Regions from separate parts of the Salmonella bongori NCTC 12419 genome, predicted to be linked through region 3. Evidence: predicted binding sites of a transcription regulator. Region 3 holds the regulator's gene; each other region holds the start of a gene.

Region 1 (3,134 bases), 400 kb from region 3:
CAATACCGTGGGTAGAAGCCTGCGCGCGGTGCGCAGTACCGAATGCATCCATTACGAATACGTCGCACAGAGCAGCGTATTTTTTAGACAGCGCTTCGTCGTCTTTTTTCTCGCCTTTGTTGAAGCGAACGTTTTCCAGAACGACCAACTCACCGTCAGCCACTTCCACGCCGTCCAGGTAATCTTTAACCAGACGGACCGGAGCAGACAGTTTATCTTTCAGGTAGTTAACAACCGGCAGCAGAGAGAATTCTTCGTTGTACTCGCCTTCGGTAGGACGACCCAGGTGGGAAGTTACCATCACTTTCGCGCCCTGTTTCAGAGCCAGTTCGATGGTCGGCAGAGAAGCGCGGATACGCGCGTCGCTGGTCACTTTCCCTTCTTTAACAGGTACGTTCAGATCCGCACGGATAAAAACGCGTTTCCCGGCCAGATCCAGATCGGTCATCTTAATTACAGACATGGTGAATCCTCTCAATGATTCTTAAAGTTTTGTCGGCGCTTACGCGTCGAGCCTGAAACCCACTGCGGCCATTGCTAACGTGGTGTCGAGCATACGGTTAGCAAAGCCCCATTCATTATCGCACCAGACCAGCGTCTTGATCAGGTGGGCGCCACTGACCCGGGTTTGCGTACCATCAACAATGGCACTGTGCGGGTCGTGGTTAAAATCTATCGAGACCAACGGTGATTCCGTATAGTCAACTATACCATGAAATGCACCTTGTGCTGCTTTTTGCAGCAACAGGTTGACTTCACAGGCTTTTACCGGTTTCTTCACCGTCACGCTTAAATCGATTGCCGTCACATTGATGGTGGGAACGCGTACAGCAATCGCTTCGAAACGATCGTTAAACTGCGGGAATATACGTGTGATGCCCGCCGCCAGTTTCGTATCCACCGGAATAATCGACTGGCTGGCCGCACGCGTACGCCGCAGATCGGAGTGATAGGCGTCGATCACCTGCTGATCGTTCATCGCGGAGTGGATCGTCGTTACTGTACCGGACTCAATGCCGTAAGCATCATCCAACAATTTAATGACGGGAATTATGCAATTCGTGGTACAGGAAGCGTTTGAGACAATACGATGTTCCGCGTGCAGTTGGTGTTGGTTCACGCCAAAAACGACGGTGGCGTCAAGATTGTTACTACCCGGATGAGAAAAAAGGACTTTCTTTGCGCCAGCGGCAATATGCGCCTCGCCATGCTCCCGGTTGCCATATACTCCCGTACAATCCAGCACAACATCAACGCCCAGTTCACGCCACGGCAGATCCGTCAACGTTCGCTCATGCAGAATACGGATAACATCGTCGCCGACAAAGAGTTGCTCGCGCTCATGACGAACCTCCCATGCAAAACGCCCGTGGCTGGTGTCATATTTCAGCAAATGCGCCATGCCTGCGGCATCCGCCAGCTCGTTGATGGCCACCACGGTAATTTCCGCCCGACGTCCGGATTCATACAAAGCACGAACCACGTTACGTCCGATGCGACCAAAGCCATTAATCGCTATGCGTACGGTCATAGGTCTCCTGCAAGGCTATCCCGATTCAGATGAGGCTGACAGAGTAATGCAGCTTATCGTCGAGTAAAACCTCACCTGTCGCAAACTGCGACTGATTGGTTAATTGTCGAACATTTAATTAACTGAAACGCTTCAGCAAGCATAAGCGAAACGCGGAATAAAAGGAATATTTGTCCAGTCAAAGAAGACAGTTATCTGACCTGCATCACATTTCCTTGCCATTTATGGCGCAATTTATTCCCTGTCCGCGAATTCCCCATCCGCCCGGTCAGATCTTTTCGTCGCCGCGTCACAAATACTGATTTATATCAGAAAGCGCCGTCGCCAGCGTCTATATTATCAGCGCCACGTCCGAGTCTCGGAGTCCTGTAACCATGACAAACGCTCACCATCACGCTTCTACAGCGCGCTTTTACGCGCTTCGTCTGCTTCCCGGTCAGGAAGTGTTTTCCCAATTACACACCTTTGTGCAACAGAATCAATTACATGCCGCCTGGGTCGCGGGGTGTACCGGCAGTCTGACCGACGTTGCGCTGCGTTATGCCGGACAAGAGTCGACCACATTGCTTACCGGCACGTTTGAAGTGATCTCGCTTAACGGCACACTTGAAAGCGGTGGAGAACATCTGCATTTGTCGATTGCCGATCCCTGCGGCGCAATGCTCGGCGGCCATATGATGTCCGGCTGTACCGTGCGCACAACCCTGGAACTGATTATCGGCGAGCTTACGGCCCTTACCTTCAGTCGCCAACCGTGTGCGGTTTCCGGTTACGACGAACTGACCATCTCCCCACGCTAAACGTTCATTATTAAGAGGTTTACCATTTATGGCTCGTCGCCAATTTTCCAGCCAGTCGCTGGTGCTGATCGTCATCGCCATTGCTATAAATATGATTGGCGGACAATTGATTAGCCTGTTGAAACTGCCCATTTTCCTTGACTCCATCGGTACGCTTATCAGCGCGGTGCTGCTGGGTCCGGTAGTGGGAATGTTAACCGGTTTAATAACCAACCTGCTCTGGGGGCTGCTGACCGACCCTATCGCTGCCGCCTTTGCTCCGGTAGCTATGGTCATCGGTCTGGTCGCCGGTTGGCTGGCGCGCGCGGGTTGGTTTCGTAGCCTGCCAAAAGTGATCGTCAGCGGCATCATCATTACGTTGGCGGTGACGCTGGTCGCCGTACCGCTTCGTACCGCGCTTTTTGGCGGCGTGACTGGCAGCGGCGCTGATTTGTTTGTCGCCTGGATGCATTCGATGGGGCAAAACCTGGTGGAATCCGTCGCAATTACGGTGATAGGCGCCAATCTGGTGGATAAAATTCTGACGGCGATCATTGTCTGGATTCTGCTGCGTCAGTTGCCTCTGCGCACCATCCGCCATTTTCCTGCTATGTCCGCCGTCCGCTAGATGCACCCGTTTACCTCGCTGACGCTATGGGCGCTCGCTGCTTGCACCACTCTGCTACTTCCGGCAGGAGTAGTGCTGACGATTTATAGCGTGACCGCTTTTCTGACACTGCTATGCCTGCGCGCAACGCGCGTCCGGGCAAAATATGTCGCCGGGTTGATGCTCTCCTTTGGCGTAGGGCTGTGGCTGGTTCACG
Region 2 (3,134 bases), 2.2 Mb from region 3:
TGGTCCGCAATATGCGCAGGTCATATCGGCTAAACCCATTAAAGAGACGGTAAAAACGCCGCGTCAGGAGTGTCGTAATGTTACGGTCACGCATCGCAAGCCAGTGCAGGACGAAAACCGCATTGCCGGCTCGGTACTTGGCGCAGTAGCCGGGGGCGTGATTGGACACCAGTTTGGTGGCGGCCGCGGTAAAGATGTGGCGACAGTAGTCGGGGCGTTGGGCGGGGGATATGCAGGTAACCAGATTCAGGGGTCATTACAAGAAAGTGATACTTACACTACCACGCAACAGCGCTGTAAAACGGTGTATGACAAATCTGAAAAGATGCTTGGCTACGACGTGACGTACAAAATTGGCGATCAGCAGGGTAAAATCCGTATGGACAAAGACCCCGGAACGCAGATCCCTCTCGACAGTAATGGTCAATTAATTCTGAATAACAAAGCATAAAAAAGTTGTACTCTGCAAGTTAGCCCCTCATTCGCTCAGGCTGAGGGGCTTTTTTTTATCAGAAACTGCGTCGTTCAGGACTTGAGTAGTTCAGGCCAGATGCGCAACGTTGTCTGCGCAATTTGCATCAGTTGTTCGAAAGTGGCGCCTTCACGGGCGCTAATCGACATACCCTGTAAAATACAGTTTAAATATTCCGCGAGCGTCTGTGGGTTACAATGTGACGGAATTTCGCCGTGCTCCTGACGCTGGCGCAAAAACTGGACGAGCGTCTGTTCCTGCATAGCGTGGCGTGATTTTACTGTACGGGCGATTTCGCGCGAGGAGGCCGCCAGGGTGGCGGAGGTATTGATCATAAAGCAGCCTGCCGGCGTATCTGTACTGGTAAAGCAGGCGGCAATTTCTCTGAAATAATCTTCCAGCGCGGATTCAACGCTTTTCCCTTCGCAAAAGAGCTGGGCTTCATGCTTTGAGGCAAAGCGGGTGATGTAGCGATCCAGTACGGCGCGAAATAATCCTTCTTTGTTGGTGAACTCCGCATAGAGGGTAGGTGCTTTTGCCCCGGTAGCCTCTACGAGATCGGCAAGCGAGGTTGCTTCATAACCGTGCTGCCAGAAAAGTGCCATGGCCTTATCAAGCGCGGCTTCCCTGTCGAACACTTTCGGTCGGCCACGGCTTTTCTTCACGCAACGTGTGGTATCTGTTGTCATAATGCCGTTGTACCTGCTTAGGAGGGAATCTTTATTATAAAAACAAACGACGTCTGGCTCCAGAGTATTCATTAGAAAAATAAATCAATTCTATTCACATGAAAAATAACACCTTTATAAATTATATAACGATCATTATAAAAAGAGGTTGACGTGTGATATAGATCACATCTATGATTAATTTATCGATCGTTAAGTTAATGCTTACGATACCTGTTCATCTGCAAAAGGTCACCACTATGAAAAACGTAAAAACCCTCATCGCTGCCGCAGTTCTTGGTTCGCTCTCGTTCGCCAGTTTTGCTGCCGTTGAAGTGCAGGCAACGCCAGAAGGTCAACAGAAATTCGGTACGATTTCTGCGAATGGCGGAACTAATCTCGGATCGCTGGAAGATCAACTGGCACAGAAAGCGGAAGAAATGGGCGCGAAGTCTTTCCGTATTACCTCTGTTACGGGTCCAAACACACTTCACGGTACCGCGGTTATCTACAAGTAAGCCTTAACCCTCATTAATGCTACTGCGATTGCCAGCATAAAAAGAAAAAGCCACGCGATACATCGCGAGGCTTTTTTGTCGGTCAGATAAAGTACTGGTCGCTATCCGGCTACCTTATGAAGCCATAATACCGTAACGTTTACAGCGACTGCGGTTTTGTCTCCGGATGACGGGTCACGTCTACAGGCATTCCGGAACGTGCTTCCATAACATGATCCATGACTACAGCGTCGGTCTGCGGCGCGTCTTTAAACGTCTGCATGGGACCATTCAGGATAATCGGCAGTACCTGAGGATCGTCACCAATATTTTTAGACAGCGGCTGATGAACCTCTACCAGCCGTACGCCGCCAGGTTCTACCGAAGCTTTAATCGGCGTATTAATGATATTCACTTTGGTTCCCGGCGTAACCTGGCGGAACAAGGTCTCTATATCGCCATCGCGCAGGCGGATACAGCCGGAACTGACGCGCATACCAATGCCAAAATCGGCATTAGTGCCATGCAGCAGATAAACACCGCCGTAAGCCGCTAAACGAATTGCATGATGCCCCATCGGGTTATCGGGCCCGGCAGGCACGACAGCGGGAAGATCGATGCCTTGCGCTTTATAGCGTGCGCGAATATTCGCAGTAGGCGTCCATGTCGGGTTGGCGCGTTTATCTGATACGGTTGTTACCATCGTTGGCGTTAACGTATCGCCGCCCAGTTGACCAATTCCGATAGGGTAGACCGTAACGGTATTTTTCCCGGGTTGATAATAATAAAGGCGTAATTCCGCAAGATTAATGACAATGCCCTCGCGCGGCACATCCGGCAGCAGTGTTTGCAGCGGAATCGTCAGTACGCTGCCTGCACGTGGCACATATGGGTCAATGCCGGGGTTGGCCTGTAACAAAGCTAAAAAACCCACGTTATATTTTTTGGCGATAGCTTCCAGCGAACCGCCGTCGTCTTCAACGACATGAAATTTATTTTCCCCTACCAGTCGACTGCCGGGAGGTGGAAGAGGCCAGGTATTCGCCTGCGTGGGGAGGGCAAGCGTTATGGTCGCAGCAAGCGCGATAAACGCCAGCCAGCGAGAGAGTCGCGTATTTTTTAACATTACAATAAACCCATGATTATTATATGGTTATTTTTATAAAAGAAGAAATAAGAATTATGGCGGTTGGCTGTGTCTGGAATTGCAGGGAAGTGCAAAGAATTTGTAAAGATGAGGCCGGGTGAGAGGAAATGACACCCGGCCTGATGTTTATGTGATGGCGTTTTCTTCCAGTTGTTGCATAAACTGTCGTACCCAGTCTATGCGCGTTTTCCGTTCGCTTAAATCCTGAATAAACTTGAGGCGTGTCGGGCCATCCAGACGGAAATGCTGCGGTTGTTTTTGCAGTAACCCAATAAGCCAGGCGGGATCGACATGGTTTTTCTCTGCAAACTCAATTGTTCCGCCTTTCTCGTTACTTTCCAGTTTTCGGA
Region 3 (3,134 bases):
TAGCTTCTTGATCGGCCTCCAGCGCATCATGGGCGTTTTTACGTAATAGCCCGCTTTGCCATTGCGGCCATAGCCAGACCATGCCGCCAAAGGCGATGAGACAGCCAATAAGCGTATCGATAAAGCGCGGCACAATGAACTGCTCGCCGTTTAACGTCAGCAACTGGATGGTGTATACCGCCGTCACCGTAAAGCCAACCGTCGCCCAGCCGTAGTTTTTACGAATAATCAGATAGCTTGCCAGTGTCAGTACCAGCATGACCGTCAGTGTAATGCTTTCGGGAATGTGTAAGTGCAGCGTGACGCCGGCAATCACCAGGCCGACCAGCGTTCCGACTGAACGGTGTAATATACGTACGCGTGTCGCGCCATAACCGTTTTGGGTAACAAACAATACCGTCATCAGGATCCAGTACGGTTTGGGTAGGTGCAACGCGCTCCCCATCAGGCTGGCGATACTCATCATCACACTGATGCGTCCAGCGTTGCGTAGCGCCGGCGATTTAAGCGACAAATAATTTTTTAGCGCCGGAAGCAGCGGCAGGCGACGTTGTTTATCAGCCATCAGATCGCGAGCGTAAAGCGGGCGCTGGGTTCGCAATACGCGGGCAATTCGGCTGAAGTGCCAATAACAGAACTGGCCTACCGGGTTTTCAGGATGTTGATTGGCTATCTTTTCCAGCGCGCCAATCTGTTTTTCCATGGAGAAGCGTGTTGGCAGGCGATGATAAAGGATGTCATCAGCCAGCACACGCAGGCGGGCGGCGACCGTTTGCGCATTCCAGCGAATGACCTCTTCTGCATGGCTACGTTCTACCAGTTTCTGCACCTCCTCCGGTTGATGCAGGCTGACGGAAATGTGTTCCTGCAAATCCATTGCTTCCTGAAAAGCCCGCAACAGGCGCTTGTAATCGTGATTATTGTGCGCCGAAAGCATATGCATTTGTTGGTAACACTGAGTAATCAGATCCACCGCTTTTTGCTGGCGAACCAGCAAGGGAGGTAGCGCTTTTTCCGGGTCAATATGTTGGGTAAGCAGGCTATATTTTGCTTCGCAGTAATCGGCCAGTTCACGATATAACAAACTTAACGACTCGCGTAGCGGCTGTTCGCGCCATAGCCAGAACCACAACCAGTTAAATACGCCATACCATAACGTGCCCAGCGCATAAATAAGCAACGGCTCCCAGACCGGCATGTATCCAGCAAGGCTCAGGGTAAAGATGGCGGCAATCAGTGATGCTGGCAGTAGCCGCGCATGAAGCGGACTAATTTCCGCCGTCACGCCAAGTACCAGCGTGAGCCCGGTCAGAATCAATGGCAGGGGGACAGACTCCGCCAGCAAGAGCTGTGTTGCCAGACTGCATCCGGCGAACAGCGACGCGCCAATAATCAGACGCTTAAAAAAGCGTTTGTGCGGTGTATCCAGGCCTGCAATATTGCAGCAGGCGGGAACAAGAGAAAAGAGTAATCCCAGGTGCAACTGGCCGATTAATAAACCGACAGCCACAGGCAGGCACAGCACCAGCGTTTGCCGTAGTGCGTAATTAATCTCTGGGTGATAAATCAGTCTTCGCCACATCGATGCAAACAAAAATGGCGCATGGTAACACGCGCCATTCTGACGGAATTAACGGGTACCGTAGACGACGATGGTCTTGCCATGTGCGGAGATCAGGTTTTGATCTTCCAGCATCTTCAAAATACGGCCAACGGTTTCGCGGGAACAGCCGACGATCTGACCAATTTCCTGACGGGTGATTTTGATCTGCATCCCGTCCGGGTGCGTCATGGCATCGGGCTGTTTCGCCAGATTCAGCAGCGTCTGCGCGATCCGCCCTGTGACATCGAGGAAGGCGAGGTTACCTACTTTTTCTGAGGTGACTTGTAAGCGACGAGCCATCTGGGAAGAGAGGCGCATCAGAATATCCGGGTTTACCTGGATTAATTGGCGAAATTTTTTGTAGGAAATTTCAGCGACTTCACATGCGGTTTTTGCACGTACCCAGGCGCTGCGTTCCTGGCCTTCTTCAAACAGGCCCAATTCACCAATAAAATCACCCTGATTCAGATAAGAAAGAATCATTTCTTTCCCTTCCTCATCTTTGATCAGCACTGCCACGGAGCCTTTAACGATGTAGTACAGCGTTTCTGCTTTTTCACCCTGGTGAATCAGCGTGCTCTTTGACGGGTACTTATGAATGTGGCAATGAGACAAGAACCATTCAAGAGTCGGGTCTGTTTGCGGTTTGCCAAGCACCATGCGCGGTTATCCTCTGTTATAAGCTGTCTCCAGAGCCAGAAAAGGCACTGTCTCTGGGGTTGCAAAAATATGCTTCCCGCTACCTGGGAAGAGGGCTACGAAAATAGACTGTAGCCTGTAATGTGATGTCCTCTGCATACATGCAGTACGTCAATGTATTACTGTAGCATCTTGTCTGTTTTAGCATAGCTTTCGCCGTGTGTCTCCTGGTGTCTCGCTTCAGCATGACCCAGGTCGCCTTCCATTGCGAGTTTTGTCGTATGCGCGTAATCTTTCAGGAAAATTGAAACATTGGAGTTACGAATATGCAAGCGCGTGTAAAGTGGGTTGAAGGACTAACTTTCCTTGGTGAGTCCTCCTCCGGCCACCAGATTTTAATGGATGGTAACTCCGGTGACAAAGCGCCGAGTCCGATGGAGATGGTCTTGATGGCGGCAGGCGGATGTAGCGCTATTGATGTCGTATCGATCCTGCAGAAGGGCCGTCAGGATGTCACCAACTGCGAAGTGAAGCTGACCTCTGAGCGCCGGGAAGAGGCGCCGAGGCTGTTCACGCATATTAATTTGCATTTCATCGTTACCGGCCGCTCGCTGAAAGAGGCTGCCGTTGCCCGTGCGGTCGATCTTTCCGCCGAAAAATACTGCTCGGTGGCGCTGATGCTGGAAAAAGCAGTCAATATTACCCATTCTTATGAAGTGATTGCGGCGTAATTATCGTTGCCGGATGGCGTTGCGCATCCGGCAAAAACTGACTTTATTCGATTTTTTTGCCTTCCATTAAGCGCTGCACCAGCGGCAACATAATCAGCTCCATCGCCAGTCCCATTTTGCCGCCCGGCACCACTAAGGTATTAATATGAGAAATGAACGAG
Region 4 (3,134 bases), 980 kb from region 3:
AATGTTGTTGTCTTCTGAAAAGGGATTTTTATACGGTGGCGCATAGGTCGTCATCACCTCTTCCGCCAGTTTGCCCTCCGCCCATGCCTGCGCGGCGCGCTGATGTGAACGATGCGCCAGCGCGTCCTGCTGCTCACGCGTAATACCATACGTTTTCGCCATCTGTTCGGCGGTATCGCCCATGCGCAAACCGGTAGAATATTCGGCAACAGCGGGAGGAACCGGCAACAGATCACGTAAGCGCAGGCGAGAGAAAAGCGTTAGCCGTTGACGAATCGTACGGGCTTTATTGACATCCACCAATACGCGCGCCAGGGTTTTACTCACGCCTATCGGCAGCACCGACGACGAGTCCGCGCCGCCGGCGATACCCGCGCGTATCGTGCCAGCCATCAGGCTTTCCGCCACATTCGCTACCGCCTGAAAACTGGTGGCGCAGGCGCGGCTTACGCTATAGGCATCGGTATGAACGTTCATCCCCGTACCCAGTACAATTTCACGCGCAATATTGGGCGCCTCCGGCATTTGTACAACCTGGCCGAAAACCAGTTGCTCGATCGTATCAGCGGGAATTTCACTACGCGCCAGCAACTCGCCGACGACCATCTTACCGAGATCAACCGCGGGAATACCATGAAATGCCGTCGCCTGCCGGGCAAAGGGGGTTCGCAATCCACTGACAATAGCAATGCGGTCGCCCTGACGGGTAACCAACGGTAAAGCCTGACGCATAGTACTCCCCTGTAAAAAAATATTTAGTGGTCTGACCTGATCACAGTCTTAACCAATTTTTTACATTTAGCCAAGCAGAGAGAAAAGAAAGTGGGAGCTATGGCACAGTGAAGGGAAGCGATAAAAAAGAAAACGCCCCCGCCAGACAATGACGGAGGCGTTGTGAATAAATGAATTAACGCAGACCAAGCTGGAAGATAAGCGTTTCTGCTTCACAAGCGAAAACAAAGTCAATATCCAGACGAACGCCACCAGACTCCTCAGTAAAGGTTGGCGTAATTTGGCAAGGTTCGGACTCCACGCTACGCGCTTTTTCCGTTAACGCCGCCAGCGTCTCTTCAGCTTCTGCGCGGGTAGCGAATACGCGGCTGTATGACGCGGTGCAATCGGAGTTGTCCATGATGGTTCCAACGTCCATACAGCAGCAAACCGGGGTTTCATCAGCACTGCATTTACTCATTGTAGATTTCCTCTGTATTTGCACCCAGGGTGCCAGATAAACGATGAGGGTATTTTACGCTCCCGGCATTCGCCTCTCCAGTCGTTAATGGTGGGAAACGCGTTAAGTGACCGAAATCACACTTAAAAATGATCTAAAACAAAAATCACGCGATCGGGTGACCGTTAAGCCCACCGATTTTGCCAACCAGATCTCGTTTCTAAGATCACAATTGAAAAAACTTATAAACATACTTGCAACATTCTAGCTGGTCAGACCTATACTCTCGCCACTGGTCTGATTTCTAAGTCGTACCGCAGACCCTACACTTCGCGCTCCTGTTACAGCATGTAACATAGTTTGTATAAAAATAATCAATGAGGTTATGGTCATGAGCCAGAAAACCCTGTTTACAAAGTCTGCTCTCGCAGTCGCAGTGGCAATCATCTCCACCCAGGCCTGGTCTGCAGGCTTTCAGTTAAACGAATTTTCTTCCTCTGGCCTTGGCCGGGCCTATTCGGGTGAAGGCGCAATCGCAGATGATGCGGGTAACGTTAGCCGCAACCCGGCGTTAATTACGATGTTTGACCGCCCGACATTTTCAGCGGGCGCGGTTTATATAGATCCTGATGTCAATATTAGCGGGACATCGCCATCTCGCCGGACGCTGGATGCAGATAATATCGCACCGACGGCATGGGTGCCGAACGTTCACTTTGTCGCCCCGATTAACGATCAGTTTGGCTGGGGGGCTTCGATTACCTCCAATTATGGTCTGGCGACAGAGTTTAACGACACATACGCAGGCGGCTCGGTTGGCGGTACGACCGATCTTCAAACCATGAACCTGAATTTAAGCGGCGCTTATCGCTTAAATGAGGCCTGGAGCTTCGGCCTCGGCTTTGATGCGGTATACGCGCGCGCGAAAATCGAACGTTATGCGGGCGATTTAGGCCAGTTGGTCGCGGCACAGAATCCGGCGCTGGCGCCCGTCGCCAGTCAGATTACCAGCGATACCAAAATCGCCCACCTGAACGGTAACCAGTGGGGCTTTGGCTGGAATGCCGGTATCCTTTATGAGCTGGATAAAAATAACCGCTACGCTCTGACCTATCGCTCGGAAGTCAAAATTGACTTTAAAGGTAATTACAGCAGCGATCTTCCCATCGGCATTAACCGATATAACCTGCCCATCCCAACGGCAACCGGCGGCGCGACGCAGTCGGGCTACCTGACACTAAACCTGCCGGAAATGTGGGAAGTGTCCGGTTATAACCGCGTGGCGCCGCAATGGGCCATCCACTATAGCCTGGCCTATACCAGCTGGAGTCAGTTCCAGGAATTGAAGGCAAAATCGACCGCAGGCGATACGCTCTTCGAGAAGCATGAAGGCTTTAAAGATGCTTACCGCATTGCGTTAGGGACCACCTATTACTACGATGATAACTGGACGTTCCGTACCGGTATCGCCTTCGATGACAGCCCGGTTCCGGCGCAAAACCGTTCTATCTCTATTCCCGATCAGGACCGTTTCTGGCTGAGCGCCGGTACGACTTACGCCTTTAATAAAGATGCGTCTGTCGACGTTGGGGTCTCTTATATGCATGGTCAGAGCGTGAAAATTAATGAAGGCCCCTATCAGTTTGAATCTGAAGGGAAGGCATGGCTGTTTGGGACTAACTTCAACTACGCGTTCTAATTCCTTCTTTGAAGGGATCAAAAAGGTGAGCATTGCGCTCACCTTTTTATTATCGTTTATTCAGAGTCGATTTCTTTGAGCTCGTCCTGAATCGCCTGCGCGTTCGGATTTTCCTGCGGCTTAAGTTTTCCGCCACTGGCAATAAAATCATGACGCTGGAAGTACGCCTCGCGCACCATAATATAAGGATCGGAAGACTGACGAAGGAGGCCGTCGGAATCCAGCAACTGCGCGCGGGTTTCTATCCCTTCGATAGTCCATTTC

What was found. Region 3 encodes CRP, which controls carbon source genes, mostly activating them, when cyclic AMP is high. Its sites were predicted from a motif close to ATGTGANNNNNNTCACAT; they were not measured.
Region 1: the regulator CRP is predicted to act here: its motif matches at 1,725-1,742, upstream of epd (erythrose-4-phosphate dehydrogenase).
Region 2: the regulator CRP is predicted to act here: its motif matches at 1,315-1,332, upstream of bhsA (multiple stress resistance protein BhsA).
Region 4: the regulator CRP is predicted to act here: its motif matches at 1,297-1,314, upstream of SBG_RS11140 (YfcZ/YiiS family protein).

Annotation. Positions count from the first base shown of each region.
Region 1 covers NC_015761.1:2,941,094-2,944,227, forward strand. Annotated here, with positions in the region: gene pgk (phosphoglycerate kinase) at 1-463, opposite strand, end outside; gene epd (erythrose-4-phosphate dehydrogenase) at 503-1,531, opposite strand; gene SBG_RS13790 (PPC domain-containing DNA-binding protein) at 1,906-2,331, shown strand; gene SBG_RS13795 (ECF transporter S component) at 2,360-2,938, shown strand; gene SBG_RS13800 (energy-coupling factor transporter transmembrane component T) at 2,939-3,134, shown strand, end outside.
Region 2 covers NC_015761.1:1,159,208-1,162,341, forward strand. Annotated here, with positions in the region: gene SBG_RS05475 (glycine zipper 2TM domain-containing protein) at 1-451, shown strand, start outside; gene comR (TetR family copper-responsive transcriptional repressor ComR) at 526-1,161, opposite strand; gene bhsA (multiple stress resistance protein BhsA) at 1,401-1,658, shown strand; gene ldtC (L,D-transpeptidase LdtC) at 1,798-2,763, opposite strand; gene mfd (transcription-repair coupling factor) at 2,911-3,134, opposite strand, start outside.
Region 3 covers NC_015761.1:3,345,722-3,348,855, reverse strand. Annotated here, with positions in the region: gene SBG_RS15970 (YccS/YhfK family putative transporter) at 1-1,582, opposite strand, end outside; gene crp (cAMP-activated global transcriptional regulator CRP) at 1,631-2,263, opposite strand; gene SBG_RS15960 (OsmC family protein) at 2,569-2,973, shown strand; gene SBG_RS15955 (phosphoribulokinase) at 3,017-3,134, opposite strand, start outside.
Region 4 covers NC_015761.1:2,365,272-2,368,405, forward strand. Annotated here, with positions in the region: gene fadI (acetyl-CoA C-acyltransferase FadI) at 1-732, opposite strand, end outside; gene SBG_RS11140 (YfcZ/YiiS family protein) at 908-1,192, opposite strand; gene fadL (long-chain fatty acid transporter FadL) at 1,563-2,870, shown strand; gene mlaA (phospholipid-binding lipoprotein MlaA) at 2,927-3,134, opposite strand, start outside.